DNA from 4 places in the Paenibacillus sp. OK060 genome. Region 1 is predicted to be linked to each of the others. Evidence: riboswitches for the same ligand, from Rfam matches in the RefSeq annotation. Region 1 holds a riboswitch; each other region holds the start of a gene.
What was found. A riboswitch is a leader RNA that binds a small molecule or an ion and turns the genes downstream of it on or off. The one in region 1 is predicted to bind thiamine pyrophosphate.

Region 1 (4,305 bases):
TAATCTGTTCTTTCTTCGTTGTTGGCAATTCTCTCATCCTCTCTGTTTACCTTCGTAATTATAGAGATGACGAACCCCTCCTCATAAGTGAACATTCTGTGAACAATTATAATTTTTCCAAATTAAAATCCTATTTGACAACCTCGTAGTACAGCCCTATGATATCCCTTAAAATGGTAGAAAAGATTCAATGCATATAAGGAGGATTTGGATTATGAGTTTTCAAAAGCGCATTGACCACGTCGGCATTGCCGTTCGTGATCTAGAGACCACGCTGCGTTTCTATACGGAGATTGTTGGTCTTGAATTGAAAGATCGGGTAACCCACACCAACGGTGTCATTCAGCTCGCCTTTCTCGGCTTCAACGGAAGCGATGAGACTGAGATTGAGTTGATTCAGGGATACAGCGACAAGCTGCCTTCCGAAGGTACGGTGCATCATTTTGCTATCCATGTCGATGACCTTGAGTCTGAGTACAACCGCATTAAGGCAACTGAGGCCGAGTTTATTGATGGAGAGATGATTACACTGCCTAACGGTTACCGTTATTTCTTCATCTATGGACCCGAGAAGGAATGGATTGAGTTCTTCCAGCGCTAAGAATTGGAGCTGATTTAATGAACATTTTAATTACCGGCGCAGCCGGAAAAATTGGACGTGACTTGTCCCAACACTTGTCAGAAGCATTTCACCTGCGACTAACGGATTTGAATATCGACAGACTGCATACGTATCAAGGGACAAGCCATGAGATCATGACACTTGATGTGACAGATCCCGAAGCCTGTCAGCACGCTTGCGAAGGCATGGATGTGGTTGTACATCTGGCGGGAGATCCTTCCCCGCATGCCGGATTCTATGAATCGTTGTTGGACATCAATATCAAAGGTACATTTAATGTATTCCGTGCAGCTAAGGACCAAGGTGTGCGGAGAGTCATTCTGGCAAGCAGTGCACAGACGATCGAGGGGTATCCCATTGATGCTCAAGTCTATCCGGACATGCCGACACGCCCACGGAATTTGTACGGAGTTAGCAAATGTTTTGGTGAATCGCTCGCTTCCTATTTTGCATATACCGAAGGTTTACAAAGTGTAGCAATACGTATAGGTGCATATGATGATTTCCAACCGGATGGACCCGCGCTGGAGGCAAGGGATATGAGCGCGTATATTAGTCCGGCTGACTTGTGTGATTTGATGTTCAAAGCAATTACAACTACAGATCTGGAGCCCTTCACCATACTGCATGGGATCTCGAATAATCGGTTTAAACGATTGAATCTGGAAACCACTCAGAAACAGGTAGGCTATGACCCGAAATCCGATGCTTTTGCACTCAGTCAGATTTCCTTATATGATTCGCCACGATAATTGTTGAAAATCACACATCTAGAGAGGTCGTTATACGCATGTATAATGGCCTCTTTGATTCATTCATACGTGCCCCTATCCAGTTCCTGACTGGACATGCGTGGGCCTCTGGCCTATAATTACACCTAGTAATGCCCGTAACTTCATAGTTTCCCAGGGGAGTCGGAATAGGCCGGCTGAGAGTGTATCCCACCAAGATACTGACCCTTAGACCTGATCTGGATCATGCCAGCGTAGGAATCGGAGTATATCGAATTGGCCCAGCCTCTTTGCTGAGTGCCACATCTCTAACGCCTGCACGCGTCCCGGATTAACGGGGCGCTTTTTTAATGTTCTTTTATATAGCCAGAGAGCTAAAAAAAGTGACGTCATCCGGATCATAGCTGGTATAAATCTGTCGATTTATGCAAGAAGCTTGGATATGAAGCCAAGGAGTACCCCGCGCCACTGGCCGGACAACATGAAGGAGAGAAATGAAGATGAGATGGCGTAAAATGATGGGCCTAATGCTCTTGTGCGTACTACTCGTGGCTGTGGCCGCATGTGGCGGCAAAGAAGCTGCACCTTCAGGAGAAAATGGCAGCAGCAACACCGAAAACAGCAATGAAGGTGACAACGCAGCCCTCAAGGACATTAAAGTGGTGCTGGATTGGACACCAAATACGAATCATACCGGACTGTATGCGGCCGTAGATCAAGGTTTTTACAAAGCTGAAGGCTTAAATGTCGAGATTGTACAACCAGGTGCCGGAGGCGCGGATACAATGGTGGCTTCGAACGAAGTGCCTTTTGGCGTAAGTTATCAGGAGAGTGTGACCCAGGCCCGCACACAGGGCGTACCGCTCGTGTCCATTGCTGCAGTCATTCAGCATAACACGTCCGGATTTGCCGCTCCGGTGGACCGGAACATCAAATCCCCCAAAGATTTTGAAGGTAAAACCTATGGTGGCTGGGGCTCTCCGGTGGAAGAAGCTGTGATGCAGTCCATTATGGAAGGCGAAGGCGCCGATGTATCCAAAGTAAAAAATATTAGCATGGGCGATGCAGACTTCTTCACCGCTGTGAAACGCGATATCGACTTTGCCTGGATCTTCTACGCGTGGACGGGCATTGAAGCCGAACTGCGCGGGGAACCGATCGACATGTTATATGTGAAAGATTATTCCGATTCACTGGACTACTACACACCTGTACTCGTTACCAATGAAAAGACGATTCAGAACGATCCCGAGCTGGTTAAAGCGTTCTTGAAAGCGACTTCCGAAGGATATCAATACGCGATTGAACATCCCGAAGACGCTGCCAACATTCTGATCAAGGCCGTACCGGATCTGGATAAGGATCTTGTACTCGCAAGCCAGAAGTGGCTGAGTCCAAAATATCAGGATGACGCACCACGCTGGGGTGAGCAGAAGCAGGAAGTATGGCAGAACTACACGGATTGGATGTTTAGCAAAAAACTGCTCGATGAGCAGGTAGATGTATCCAAAGCATATACAAACGAGTTCTTACCCCAATAAAATTATCCATATAAAACGAACTTAGTATTTACACGATGACGAAGAGGACAGAAATAACGTGAAAAAGCGAAGCGTTCGCCTTTATCACCGGATTTTCCCTTTGGAGAAGGGAATCAAAAAAATCTGGGGATAACAGCGATTGGAAGGTTATTCTGTCATCGAAGTGGCAAGTGTAACAGTCATTAGTTCATTTTATATATTTCGAAAGGAAAAGTGATCTCTCATGGCAAGCACACTACTTAGCATTCAAGTCATTCCCAAAACGCCAAATGGCGAAAATTCCTATCCTTATGTTGATCGTGCGATTGAAGTCATTCAGCAGTCTGGCTTGAAATATCAGGTTAATCCACTGGATACTACGATGGAGGGAGAACTGGAGGAACTGCTGGAGGTTGTCCGCAAAATGCACGAAGTTCTCGTGGAAGCTGGCAGCCCTAGCATCATCTCACAGATCAAAATCGCCCATAGCCCAAGTGGCTTCAGCATGGACACCCTGACGGAGAAATATCGCTAATGCATGCCTATTGGAAAAGCGTATGGCCGCCCTTTGTGGCGGTTATTCTCTTTATAGCGATATGGCAGGGAGCCGTCTCCCTGTTCCATATTGAGAAATGGATGCTGCCTGCGCCTTCGGACATCGCCCATGAAGCAGCATCCCAGGCCGAGCGACTTGGCATGCATGCATCGGCAACAATCCAGCTGACATTAATAGGATTTGCAGCAGGTACGCTCGTGGGATTACTGATTGCGATGGTGCTGCATCTGATTCCATTTTTGAAATCTGCACTCTATCCATTACTTATTCTTAGTCAAAATATACCGACCATTGCGCTTGCTCCGCTCTTGCTGATCTGGTTCGGATTTGGGCTGCTGCCCAAACTGATTACCATCATCCTGGTCTGCTTCTTCCCGGTGGCTGTAGCTGCCATGGACGGGTTGACCCGCACCGATGCGGCGATGATGAACTATATGCGCATGGCTGGTGCAAAACGCGGCCAAATTTTCTGGAAGCTCGAACTTCCACATGCATTGCCCTCGGTGTTCTCGGGGATTAAAATTGCCGCTACGTACAGCGTCATGGGTGCGATTATCGCCGAATGGATCGGTGCAGATAAGGGCATCGGCTATTATATGATGCTGCAAAAATCAGCCTATCGGACGGATCGTCTTTTCGTGGCAATCATGATTATTGTGGCATTGAGTCTGCTGCTCTTCCTGCTCATTGCGCTATTGGAGAAGCTGCTCGTACGCTGGCGTCCACAAAAGCGATAACTTTGAAATATGCACCATATAAAGGTTAGGAAGTGATGACAAGATGACACCCGAACACAACGAGCGGGTAGCTACTGCGCCGGATGAAGGTGCAACCACTCCAACGAGTAGCGGGAGTCCTGAATATGGAACCGTGGCC
Region 2 (4,305 bases), on a different contig from region 1:
GCATGAGGGAATAAAAGAGACGGACAGGCTTGGTCGTCAGACCGAACAACAATCCAGCTGCCGCCATACTTAGGGAACGAAATCCTAGGTGCAACCCGCGGTAGAAGCTCTCTTCGGTAATATGAATCAATCCCCACTGAAACCAGGTGGTCTCCCCTTTACCAAACATGATCATACCTGTGGAAGTTGATATAAATACCAGAATGAACGGAGATGCATACAGCAATAATCTGGGCCATGCGTGACCTGTCCAGCCCAGCAGTAACAGCATGACAACTGCCACATTAGCCATTACATTCAGGTTGTGAATAAGGATGACGAAGACAAACAGCAATGTCAGGAAAATCATTTTCAACCCCGGATTCACCGCGTGAAGCCAAGTCTCACGATGAGGAAACGAGAGCTGCATCCGTTAACCTCCCCTCATGCACCGTCCAGATCCGGGTGCAATAACGCTTCACGATTTCACGGTCATGTGTAACCATCACAATGGCGGTCCCTTCACGCCGCAGCCATTCCAGCTGTGATAACATGGCAAAAGTATTCCGCGCATCCTGTCCAAAGGTAGGTTCATCCAGTAACAAAATACGCTGTTCCCGTACCAGAGCTGATGCTACACTCAGTCGTCGTTTCTGTCCCATCGACAATTGGTATGGATGCCTGCCGGACAGCTCACTCAGTCCGAATTGCTCCAGCATATTATCGGTTTTGATAACTCTTTCTTCGGCAGTTAACTTGCCGCTCAGCAAGGAGAATCCCACTTCATCCCGGACTGTATTGGTCACGAATTGAAATTCAGGATTCTGGAATACAAAGGCAATGTGATCTGCAAGCTGCTCGGTTTTTCCGGCCGATTGTCCTTCCACAACATAATGACCTGTCGTTTTTAGAATATTCATTATGGATAGCAATAACGAACTTTTACCTGCCCCGTTAGCCCCGACAATCCCCACCCAATCTCCGTGCCATACCTTGGCCTGTTCCACCTGAATGAAAGGTGTTTTTCCGCGCCATCCGGTGAATTGCTGCATTTCCAGGGCTGGTTGGGGCTGCGCAGAAGCTCGCTCCTCCTTGTTATCCATACTTTCAGTTTCTGTTGCCCCATAACGAATAAACTCTCCTGTGACCAACGTCTGTGCTTTCGTCTGCCCTCGCTCTTCCCAAACTCCTGGATACCAGATTCCGTATTCCCTGAGCATATTCCGCTCATCTGTAAATACCTGATTCGCCGGGCCATCTGACACAATCTTTCCTTCAGGCGACAATACGATGATTCGGTCTACCCACTCGACAATTTCATTAATTTTATGTTCCACGATAATGAGTGTTTTGTCCTGTGCAATCTGTTTCACCGTATCCCACACCTGAGAGGTTCCTTCATCATCCAACAGTGCCGTTGGTTCATCCAAAAAGAGTACGTCTGGCTCCATAGCCAGAATCGAAGCCATCGCAAGACGCTGCTTCATCCCCTGTGACATGGATTGAATGAGTGTTCGGTTATGTTCAAAGCATAACCCCACCTGTTCCAGATATCGATGGATAAGAGCAGGCATCTGCTCGCGTGGAATATTCCGGTTTTCCAGTACAAATGCAATCTCTTCATCCGTATATGACATACAGAACTGGGTATCCGGATCTTGAAAAACAATACCGGGCTGCTCAGGCACCTGAATGTCATCACATTTCATCGGAATCTCCACAGATCGCGGAATCAGACCACTCAGAATTTGCAACAAGGTTGATTTGCCAGAGCCGCTTGGTCCAAGCAACAACACTTTCTCCCCTTGACGCACAGAGAGAGACAAGCCTTGGAACACCAAGGCCTTCTCTCCCGGGAACTTACATCTTAGATTCGTAACACCTACCGCTTGCACATTCTCCACTTCATTCATCTAGTCCAGCGCCTCATAATCCTGCTTCGACACCGGTCTAAGGGATCGTGTTACACCTGTAAGCTCCAGCGCTTTGGCGAGATAATAGGTGAATACACCCGCAATCAGAATACTTCCAATGAAGCGGAATCCGATAAACAGCGTGTAGTTCCAAGCCGTGAGGGAATCAATGTACCCATACTGATAATCGAGTACAAGCGAAGCCGCTGCTGCACCAATAGCCGCAAGGCAGGTAACGAACAGATTGCTTTTCCGATACAGAAATGCGGCGAAGAAGATCTCTGCACCCAGCCCTTGCAGCAGCCCATACACCAGTGTCGACATGCCCCACTCACTACCTAGAAAAGCACTCACCGTTGATGCCGCAACTTCGGCCAGAATGGCTACACCCGGCTTGCGAATAATTACAAAGGCAAAGGTGCCCGCCATGAACCACATGCCGTAAATCATCTGCTCCGCATGAACGCCGAATGGCTTCATCAGATCATATGTAGGTCCCCATATTTTGTAGATCACCCCAAAGACTACCGCAATCACAATTGTTACCAAAATATCGGTTAACTTCAATCTGTTGCTGCCTACTGCTGTTGACATGTTCTCTACTTCCTTCCTCTGTTTCCCTAGATTTATAAAAAAAACAATAAAACAAACAAAAAAAGCCTCCCCGGTTCACAGGCAGGCCATACGCACAGTTTACAATTCTCACGATGCAACGCATTAGGCAGATATAGAGAAAGAAGAAAACAAACGACACCATCCCCGTCACATCAGAGAAATCCCGTTGCAACCAAGAAACGCTGACATTTATGTTCTATCCCTTATCACTTACCATTGCTCATCGCAAATTCATGTTCTCTACGCTGGCATTACCCAGATCAGATATACGGTCAGCAGCACAAGGCCGCTCTCTCAGCCCAACTTCATTGAGCACCCGGTTCACTTATTTCATTGCTTCTACTGTACAACACATGGGTATTTGTGACAATCCCGATAAGAAAAAATCAGTTTAAACTAGAAGAAAGAGTGATTAACTATATGTCTCATTTATGCGTCATATACCTCTGCTTCAAGAAATAACGTCTCTGTAATTCGTTACATCTCAGAAAGGTGCAAATGAGAGCGAATAATGTGTGCCAGGTTCATTAGACCAAGATAACGCGAACAAGGGATGTCCCCGTCATATTCATGAGGACATCCCCTTTAATTGTTATGCTTCATATCCTTTAGAGGAAAATTATTGAGAACCGGTAAGCTCTGTTTTAATATTGAGTATTCCCGGATTGACTTGTTTTGCCCGATGCAAAGCCTTTAAACAAGGTCGGTACTTTGGAGTAACGGGTATTTGTAATTTTCCCTTGCGATGTACTGCTGTCCGTACGCATAATAGAATCTTTGACATTGGAAATGTCTGAGTTGTCGAGCGTCATGTTCACGGCGAAGGTTGTTCCGCCATTCTGACGTACCAGCTTGCCAATATCGTCTGCACGGAAATTTTTAATGTTAATCGTTCCGGCTGCATTCATTTGAAATACTTTATCATAGGCCTTGTAAGCTGCACCACCAGTGATGTTAACCGTTCCGGCTAATTTCAGAGTCAGAGCGTCCTCACCGACATCCTCCCAAATCACATTTGAAATTGTGCAGTTACCGTAACAATGAACACCGTCAGCTGCAGGTGAACCGATAATCACATTTTTGAGCGTGGCGCCTGCCTCCAACCGAAATACCGGCTTCTGATCTTCCGCTTGAGATCCATCTCCCAGGGTGGAAGGGTTGGCTACATACGTTTGGCCTTTGCCATCAAAAGTTTCTCCCTTGGCTACAATAATCGTTGAGTTTACAACAGCAGGTGCAGCAAAAGCTGGAATTGCACCGAATAATGAAGCGACCAGACCCGCAGACAGCAGCAACGTCAACATTTTTTTCATAACTTAAATCCTCCCTTATTCTGATGAATTGGCGTACAAGCATAAGCTTGTCCTCAAGGAACCGATCAGAGGTGCACCTCCGGCTCGGAACCTACCCTGATCCTACCAAAAAAGGGATGTTACGATAATAATCATTAGCTTAGATATAGAAATGATAGCATTATGCCTGTGTTCTCGGCATTTTTTGCATCGTACTCCATTGTGTAATGTGCCGATCTCAACTTCGGGTATGCTTCTTTTACAACTTGTAATCTATGGCGATATGCTCCTTTATCGTTCTAGAAAAAACGAAAGACCACCTCATCTGTTTCCAGACAACGTGATCTCTATTATTTTGAATCTCATTTTATTTATTAAATTACGCTTTAAGCGCCGAACCGCTGACGATATCCGCACTTCCGACATAATTCCTCCACGGCTTCCCGTTTGGAGAAACCATAGAACAGATTGTTGGCTCGTTCACCATCCACAATCTCCGAGAACGA
Region 3 (4,305 bases), on a different contig from region 1:
TTTACCGTCTGCTTCAGTCAACAGATGCACGAGCGGATGGCGAACGACGGCTGCAATCGAACGTACAGGAATGTTCTCCCCACGCGCGAGCAAAATTTGCGGCTGGTAGCTTAGTGCAAGATCGATTTTCCCGGCGGCAACAAGTTTGAGTGCATCATTCGTATCGGCAGGCATCTGGATATCGACATCCAGACCTTGATCCGCGAAGTAACCATTCTCCTGAGCAACATAGATGAAGGAATGCACTGCATTTGGGTACCAATCGAGCATGATGGACAGCTTGTCTTTGGATGTCGATGGCGTTTCTATCGCAGATGAGTCTGTATCGTTTGCATTGGAAGTTGAGCCTGTGGAGGGCGTATTGATGCCCGTTTTACCGCATCCGCTGACGATTAGCAAAAGAGACATGAGCAGAATGGGGAGCAGGGAATAGATATGCTTTTTATTCATAACGTAAAGTTCCTCGTTTCTTTTGTTTTTTTGTTTTGAAATCCGAAAGTTATCCAGCTTTTCTTCTACCTGCATGACGTGGTGTACCAAATCTTCTCTCCATCCATGCAATGAGTACAAACAGCGCGATACCAAGCAGGGATAATAGCATAATGGCGGCGAACATCGCATCCGTGTTCATATTGCTCGACATTCTGCGGCTGAAGTAGCCAAGCCCCTTGCTTCCACCAAGCCATTCACCGATCGTTGCACCGACCACACAATACACCACGGACATTTTCAGTCCCGAAAAGAAGGAGGGAAGGGCAAGTGGAATCTGGAGTTTGCGAAAAATATCCCACTTGGTGGCCCCCATCGTCAGCAGCAGTTCACGCTGCTCCGGATCACCCTTGCGCAGGCCATCGTAGGTGCTCACCACAATTGGGAAAAATGCGATCAGGAACACCACCGCCACTTTACTCCACAGCGTGTAGCCAAACCACAGGATAAAGACGGGGGACAGGGCAATCAGCGGGATCGTCTGACTGATCACGATGAAGGGATATAACGCTTTTTCAATCGACCGATTCATATACATACCCGTTGCAAGTGCAATTCCGGCACCAATGGACAAGCCAAAACCAACGACAACCTCCATCAAGGTAGCAGGCAGATGTGTAGCCAGCAGAAGGTGGTGATGTTCATACAGCGAACGGACAATCGCCGTCGGGGCTGGAATGATGAAGGAAGGCACCCATCCCATACACACAATCCACTCCCAGAGAGCAAGCAGCAAGATCATGAGCAAAAGAAACAGACCATAACGGGCAAGCCAACCTCTTACGCTATGCTTCATGCTATCTCTCAAGTTACCGTCTCGCATGCAATTGTTCCTCCAGTAGTCGTCTCATCTGAACGAGAGCCGGTTCGTAGATCATGTCCGAATGTCTTGGACGTGGCAAAGGTACCGTCAGATCCTGCAGCTGTTGGCCTTGGCCCACCGGAGTTAACAGGATAATTCGATCACTGAGCAGCAGGGCTTCTTCAATGTCATGTGTGATGAACAACACGGTTTTGCCCAGGCCTTCCCAGAGCTCCAGCAGCCAGCGATGCATCTCACGTTTGGTCAGGGCATCGAGTGCGCCGAATGGTTCATCCAGCAGCATCAGTTGGCCACCTGTCAGCAAAGTACGAAGCAGCGCGACACGCTGGCGCATGCCACCTGAAAGCTCGTCCGGGTAAGCATGCGCGTGGCCGGATAAGCCAAATCTGTCGAGGCCAGCCAGGATATCTGCTCGAATCCTTATCTTATCCTGCCGACCTGCAGCCAGTTCAGAGGGAAGCATGCAATTCCCCATGACGGTTCTCCAGGATAATAGGAGGTCCTTTTGCGGCATGTAGGCCACCTGCCCCAGTCGCTTTCCTTCTTGAACCCAAGGAATTTCAATGGTTCCGTGTGTTGGCTCAAGCAAGCCTGCCAGCAGCTTGAAAAGGGTACTTTTACCGGAGCCGCTGGAACCGATGAGCGAGACGAATTCGCCTTTGGCTACACGCATCGACACATTGGAGAGCACGGGGGAATCCCTTTTTCCCGGGAAAGCGTAGCTCATGTTGTGAATGGTTATATCGTTATCCATCTCGTTCCGTCCCCCCTTGTTATTCATAATTCAACTTCAAACCGCGGGATCTTTAATTACACCTTCTGATCTGCCCGCAGAACGCGAAAAAGACCCACCCATTTCCGGAGAAATGAGTGGGTCTGTAAGTTCAATTCACATTAAATTCCATCATCAACATGAAAAAATCCGCTTACTGAGAGGCCGCTCCACTTCCCTCCGCTGGTATGATCCAGATCAGGTTCAAAGGGTCCGAATCGTTCGATTCGTCTCAGCCGCAAGGCTCCCCTAGTGCAATGTTCAAGATATGCAGTTGTGTGTTCAGCATATATCACATGCAAGTGGAATGTAAAGAGGGCGGCTTAAAAGAAGTGTGCGTAATGTGAGTTAGGAAAGTAACTAGGATTCTAATCGTTTGAATGTAACAGTGAATCAAGCTCCCCGATCAGACGGGCAATCTGCTCCGGTGTACCAATCGTAATCCGAAGCCAGGTAGGCATACTGAATTGGGCACCGCCGCGGACAGAGATGCCTCTGTTCAACAATTCTTGGGTAATCGGGCCACTATCCTGCAACAGATCAACCATGATGAAATTTGTTTCGGAAGGGATGTAGGGTAAGTTCCACTGATCAAAGGACTGCATTAACGTTTCCCTTCCTTGACGATTGTAGTGCAGGCAGTGAGAAACAAATTCATGATCATCCAGGCTGGCCAAAGCAGCGGCTTGGGATGTGGCTGTCAGACTGATGGGCAGCTTGACCCGGTTAATGCCTTCAATAATGCTTTCATTCCCGATGCCATATCCAATTCGCAGGCCGGCAAGTCCATATATTTTGGAGAAGGTCCGCAAAATAATCAGATTATTATACTGCTCCAGCAGCTTAACCGTATCAGGATAATCTTCACTTTCCGCGAATTCATAATACGCTTCGTCCAGGACAACCACGACATGGGAGGGAACATGTTCGAGTAAACCAAGTAGGGCATCTGCCGTGAAAATGGTTCCGGTTGGATTATTCGGATTGCACAGCCAGATAATTCGGGTAGAAGCATTGATCCGTTGCCGGAATTGCTCCAGGTCCAGTGAATGGTTGACCAAAGGCACTTCATGAATGACCCCGCCTGCCAGCAGCGTAGCGCCCTTATACCAGTTAAAGGAGGGCACTGGAATGAGTGATTCCTCGCCGGGATTAAGATAGGCTTGGGCGGTAAGGGTAAGGAGCTCGAATGAACCACTGCCAAATACCAGTTGGGAGGTACGCACACCCAGACGGTCCGCAAGTTTGTCACGCAGCAGTTGGCTGGAACCGTCGGGGTATTGAGCCAAAAGATCGGAACCCAGCGATCTGACCGCTTCCGCTGCCAGGGGAGAAGAACCGAACGGATTCTCGTTCGCTGCAAGTCGATCTACACTTTCCAGTCCCAACTCCCGCCGGATCTGTTCCATGGATTTGGCAGGCGTATAAGCCGGAATTTGAGTTAAAAGGTCTTTAACAGGTGGAGAGGGAACGGGTGAGAGGGATTGCATAATCATGCCTTCTTTCCAGTGGAATTAGATCGAGAATGATATCTGTTTCTGGGCAATCTGCTGTGGTGTCTCTTGTGGCGGAGTCAACAAGCGATTCAGAATCAGGTTTTCAAAATGAGCAAACCCGCTGTCCCGAACGCGTGGCCGCTCCAGCGTAATTCGGGTATCCATCGTTATATGACCATCCTCAATTAACAGCACTCTGTCTGCCAGCGCAACCGCCTCACTGACATCATGCGTGACCAGAATGACAGTCAGATCTTCTTCTACCCACAAGCGTTCGATTAATTGCTGCATCTCAATTCGTGTCAATGCATCCAATGCACCCAGCGGTTCATCCAGCAGCAGTAAACGCGGATGACTTGCGAGTGCCCGTGCCAAGGCGACACGTTGTTTTTGTCCGCCAGATAATACCCCCGGCCAATCACCTTCACGCTCTCCAAGTCCTACATTGCGAAGCGACTGGCGTGCATCTTCCTTGTTCTTGTCGGGGATACCTAGTCGTACATTGTCGAGCACGGATTTCCAAGGCAGCAGCCTTGCTTCCTGAAACAGAAACCGTGTCTCGGGTGCTGTACTGCCAAGCTTTCTGTTGCCCAGCATAATGCTCCCGGAAGAGGGGGGTTCCAGCCCGGCGATCAGACGCAGCAAAGTACTTTTGCCACAGCCGCTTCGTCCAACGATGGCTACAAATTCCCCTTGTCTTACATTGACGTTGATGTCGGATAGTA
Region 4 (4,305 bases), on a different contig from region 1:
CGTCAGCTCCCAGCTCCATCGCATGAGCAGCATCTTTAGGTGCTCGAAGTCCTGCATCCACAATAACAGGAACGACGGCTTGTTCAATAATAATCTCCAGATTATAGGGATTAATAATTCCTCTCCCTGCCCCTATGGGTGAAGCCCCAGGCATAACAGCATGTACGCCGAGTAGTTGCAATCGCTTGGCCAGAATAACATCGTCTGAGATATAAGGCAGTACCGTAAAGCCCTTTTCAAGCAAGATCTCGCAAGCTTTATAGGTTTCAATTGGGTCAGGAAGTAATGTGATTCCATCGCCGATAACTTCTACTTTTATCATATCACAAAGTCCTGAAGCCCGAGCTAGTTCAGCGATTCGCACAGCTTCCTCTGCTGTTGCAGCACCCGCTGTATTGGGAAGCAGGGTATACCTTTTCAAGTCCAGTGTGTCCAGAAAGTGCTGTTTGTTCCGATCTTCCAGATTCAAACGCCGAACCGCGAACGTTAATACATCCGTACCTGAAGCCTCAACCGCCTGACTCTGCACTTCCAAGTCCGAAAATTTGCCTGTACCCAGCAGCAATCTAGATTCAAACGTATAATTTCCAATCCTCAGCATAATTCAACCGCCTCCCACAAAATGTACAATTTCAATTCGGTCTCCGTCTCTTAACGCCGTCGTTTCATGATATTCCCGCGTTAAAATTTGACGATTCAATTCAACCACGACGGTTTTTACTTGCAAATTAAATGAATGGAGCAATTTGTCTACACGATTTAAGCTATCTTCAATTTGCATGGTTTGTCCGTTGACAATGATGTTCACTGCAACATCTCCTTTATGTTCAAACGTTCTGGACAAAGGTCCTGAATCCCCAGTTCTTCCGAAGTTTTGCCACAAATCAAGTCAGCCATGAGGCTGCCTGTAATCGCACTAAGCAATATGCCGTTACGATAATGTCCAAAAGCAGCGAATAAACCCGGTACACTATCACAAGCCCCCACATAGGGCAATCCATCTGGAGTCGAAGGACGGACACCAGCCCACGCTCGGATAAAATGTGCTTCCTTCATGCCAGGTACCCAGTTTGTTGCAGCTGCAAGCAGCTTCTGAATGCCTTGTACCGAAACTTTCATGTCTGTTCTTCCAGGAAGGCTTGTTGCACCGATCCATACTTCTCCATTGGCTTTGGGAACAATATATATATCCTCTGCATACACCGTTTTGTCTGGCCTGTACCCGGCATGGTGGGGAGAAAACTGCACGGCTGCAATCTCCCCCTTTACTGGTAAAACAGGCGATTTCAGACCCACATGTCTCATCAATTCTTCACCATGTAACCCTGTAGCAATAATGACATTTCTCGATGTCATCGTTCCTATTGAAGTCTCGATCCCTTGCACTCCATTCACATCAGTATGCAAACGGACATCCTGTACACCTTCCATCACCCTTGCACCCATGGCTTGAGCAGATCTGACATAAGCCTGCGTTAAGTTGACAGGAAGAACCTCGCTCTCGGAAGGTCTGTAATATGCTCCATACGTATCCCTGTTTAACCATGATGCTTCCTGCTGGACAGCGACACGATCCCACCAAATATGTTCTGTAGATAAGGTAGACGATCGATTATTTTTGTAACTGTTGACTTCACTGTATGAACGAAAAGGAGTAATAAAGCCATGCTGTTGCAGCCCCATTTCCACTCCGCTAAGCGAACTTATCCGTTCCTTCTGCTCATGAAGCAAAGCTCTGCTCTGCCTTGCAAGCTTTGCCATTACAGCATGAGTGAATTCCTCACTATCAGCAGCAAGCATGCCTGCGGCTGCACAGGAAGTTCCCCCAGCGAGCCGCGCCCGCTCAACCAGAAGAACGTCATGGCCTCGAGTAGCGAGTTCACATGCGATGGCACAACCGATAACTCCTCCACCTACAATAATGGTTTCTGCATGAAGCTTGCCTCGAACTTCCGCTCCAACTTTACTTCCCGAAACTATTCCTGGATGATAGCCTGAACGATTCCTGCTTCGACTTCTTGCTTCCTCTCTCAAGATCTCATCTCCTTGGTTCGGCGTACTTGTCTGAATCCGTGATCGCCTGTCGCAATGAAGCGGCAGCTAGTTCCGGCTTATCGGTCGTCCAAATCGTAGAAATCACAGCGGCTCCTCTAGCACCAGCAGTTCGAATGGCAGCAATATTTTCAGGTCTTATCCCGCCAATCGCGATCACGGGAATCGAAACATTAGAGCATACCTCAGCCAACGCACTTAGCCCTCTGGGTTCGCAATTCGGTTTACTATTTGAAGCATAGACATGCCCATAAAAGAGATAATCCGCTCCCTGTTTTTCTGCAACTTTTGCTTCTTCCAGAGAATGAACCGATATGCCTACGCGCAGCCGATCGACTGTCCTCAACTCATCCTTATCATAGCTGTGAATAACTGCTTGACCCCAATGCACACCACCAATTGAAGCATGTTGATCCAGCTGATCTGAGCCATTCATAATGATTCGGTCAGATGGAACACCTTGTGTTTTTAGACCTTGCGCCCAATACATCTGTTCTTCAAGGGTCAGCTTTTTTTCCCGAATGTGGATATAATCGACCCACCGCCATATACCCTTAGCAATATTCAGAAAAGAGCCCAAGTCTCCTGTACCTGGTGAAACCACATGCAGTTCGAATGATCTTGTTATTACATGTTCGTGGAAGATTACCGTCCTATTCGCCCTCCTCTTGCATGATTTAAGCTGATATACAACAACAAAAAAGCCACTCCCGTAGGGGAGTGGCCACGAATTTAAAATTCATGGATCAACTGAATGACTGTCGCATGCAATTACACTATACATAACGCATAACAACTATAGAAACCATCCATAGTCGCAACGCTGTATACATAGAACTGCATGATTCATCTTGCAGGCCATATCGCAAAGTCAACGATAAAGCTCTTTGTCATTAGCTGAAACGCGCCACTTCCCTACGCTGGTATGATCCAGATCAGGTACAAAGGGTCCGGAATCGCATTCTTCCATCTCAGCCGCATCGTGCGGCCCCCCTAGTGTTCATATGAAGCTGTAGCCTATGTTACCATAGACACCTTTTTTTGTCACCGTACATTTCCATGAATTACGTTGTTCACCATTGCTGAAATCATGTAGTTAACGAAGTTGCTGTTTCTGGTGCGAAGAATTTCGTAGAAACTATTGTTTGTCGGACCAAGCTTCAACATCCCACGTTTTGGTTACCCAACCTTCATAAAATTCAGGTTCATGGGATACGAGCAGCACGGTACCCTTGAATTCCTGCAGGGCACGTTTCAGCTCTGCTTTTGCGGTTACATCCAAATGGTTTGTGGGCTCATCGAACAAAATCCAGTTACTTTCACGCATCAGAAGCTTACATAAACGAACCTTGGCTTGTTCACCACCACTAAGTGCGTTAAGCGGGCGGGTGATATGCTCATTTTTTAATCCACAACGTGCGAGATGGCCCCGGACTTCATTCTGTGTCAGATGAGAAAACTCATTCCACACATCTTCGATCGGGGTAATATTACCTGCACGTACTTCCTGTTCGAAATAAGCTGTTTCCAGATAGTCCCCCAAGAAAGTCTTACCGCTAATTGGTGGGATTTTCCCCAAGATCGTCTTGAGCAGTGTGGATTTACCTACACCGTTACATCCAACAATGGCAATTTTCTCGCCACGCTCAATCGTCATCGTCATTTTAGGCAATAATGCATATGAATATCCGATTTCAAAATCAATACCCTCAAAGACGGTTTTACTACTCGCCCGGGCATCCTTGAATTTGAATGTGGGTTTGGCCGCTTCGTCTGGACGATCAATCCGTTCAATCTTGCCGAGCTGCTTCTCACGGCTCTTGGCACGACCGGAAGTGGAAGCGCGGGCTTTGTTCCGCTGAATGAAATCTTCCTGCTTCTTGATAAACTCCTGCTGTTTCTCATAAGCATCAATATGTTGCGCCTTATTCATGTCGGCCATTTCAAGGAATTTGTTATAGTTCGCTGCATAACGCGTCAACTTGGCAAATTCCAGATGATAAATAACGTTAACGACCTCATTCATAAACTCTGTATCATGCGAAATCAGAATAAACGCATACGGGTAATCCTTCAGGTAACGCGTCAGCCATTCAATGTGTTCCACATCGAGATAGTTCGTCGGCTCATCCAACAAAAGAGCTGTGGGTTTCTCCAGTAAAAGCTTGGCAAGCAATACCTTCGTACGCTGACCACCACTAAGCGCGGCCACATCACGATCTAGACCGATGGCGGACAATCCAAGTCCATTCG

Region 2: another riboswitch for thiamine pyrophosphate. It lies ahead of BLS14_RS15305 (ECF transporter S component); the one in region 1 lies ahead of BLS14_RS22805 (ABC transporter substrate-binding protein).
Region 3: another riboswitch for thiamine pyrophosphate. It lies ahead of BLS14_RS15265 (ABC transporter ATP-binding protein); the one in region 1 lies ahead of BLS14_RS22805 (ABC transporter substrate-binding protein).
Region 4: another riboswitch for thiamine pyrophosphate. It lies ahead of BLS14_RS09155 (thiamine phosphate synthase); the one in region 1 lies ahead of BLS14_RS22805 (ABC transporter substrate-binding protein).

What each region holds. Positions count from the first base shown of each region.
Region 1 is NZ_FNFR01000006.1:281,939-286,243, forward strand. It holds gene BLS14_RS22790 (DUF2798 domain-containing protein) at 1-28, opposite strand, end outside; gene BLS14_RS22795 (VOC family protein) at 215-601, shown strand; gene BLS14_RS22800 (NAD-dependent epimerase/dehydratase family protein) at 619-1,374, shown strand; TPP riboswitch at 1,520-1,632, shown strand; gene BLS14_RS22805 (ABC transporter substrate-binding protein) at 1,854-2,894, shown strand; gene BLS14_RS22810 (thiamine-binding protein) at 3,118-3,408, shown strand; gene BLS14_RS22815 (ABC transporter permease) at 3,408-4,166, shown strand; gene BLS14_RS22820 (ABC transporter ATP-binding protein) at 4,210-4,305, shown strand, end outside.
Region 2 is NZ_FNFR01000004.1:15,456-19,760, reverse strand. It holds gene BLS14_RS15315 (energy-coupling factor transporter transmembrane component T family protein) at 1-409, opposite strand, end outside; gene BLS14_RS15310 (ATP-binding cassette domain-containing protein) at 384-1,430, opposite strand; partial or broken gene BLS14_RS33565 (ATP-binding cassette domain-containing protein) at 1,452-1,802, opposite strand; gene BLS14_RS15305 (ECF transporter S component) at 1,893-2,486, opposite strand; TPP riboswitch at 2,728-2,838, opposite strand; gene BLS14_RS15300 (pectate lyase) at 3,152-3,820, opposite strand; gene BLS14_RS15295 (radical SAM/SPASM domain-containing protein) at 4,186-4,305, opposite strand, start outside.
Region 3 is NZ_FNFR01000004.1:6,999-11,303, forward strand. It holds gene BLS14_RS15255 (ABC transporter substrate-binding protein) at 1-450, opposite strand, end outside; gene BLS14_RS15260 (ABC transporter permease) at 500-1,312, opposite strand; gene BLS14_RS15265 (ABC transporter ATP-binding protein) at 1,299-2,093, opposite strand; TPP riboswitch at 2,243-2,345, opposite strand; gene hisC (histidinol-phosphate transaminase) at 2,453-3,580, opposite strand; gene BLS14_RS15275 (ATP-binding cassette domain-containing protein) at 3,599-4,305, opposite strand, start outside.
Region 4 is NZ_FNFR01000002.1:649,553-653,857, forward strand. It holds gene BLS14_RS09140 (thiazole synthase) at 1-601, opposite strand, end outside; gene thiS (sulfur carrier protein ThiS) at 605-808, opposite strand; gene thiO (glycine oxidase ThiO) at 805-2,034, opposite strand; gene BLS14_RS09155 (thiamine phosphate synthase) at 2,039-2,656, opposite strand; TPP riboswitch at 2,948-3,057, opposite strand; gene BLS14_RS09160 (ABC-F family ATP-binding cassette domain-containing protein) at 3,191-4,305, opposite strand, start outside.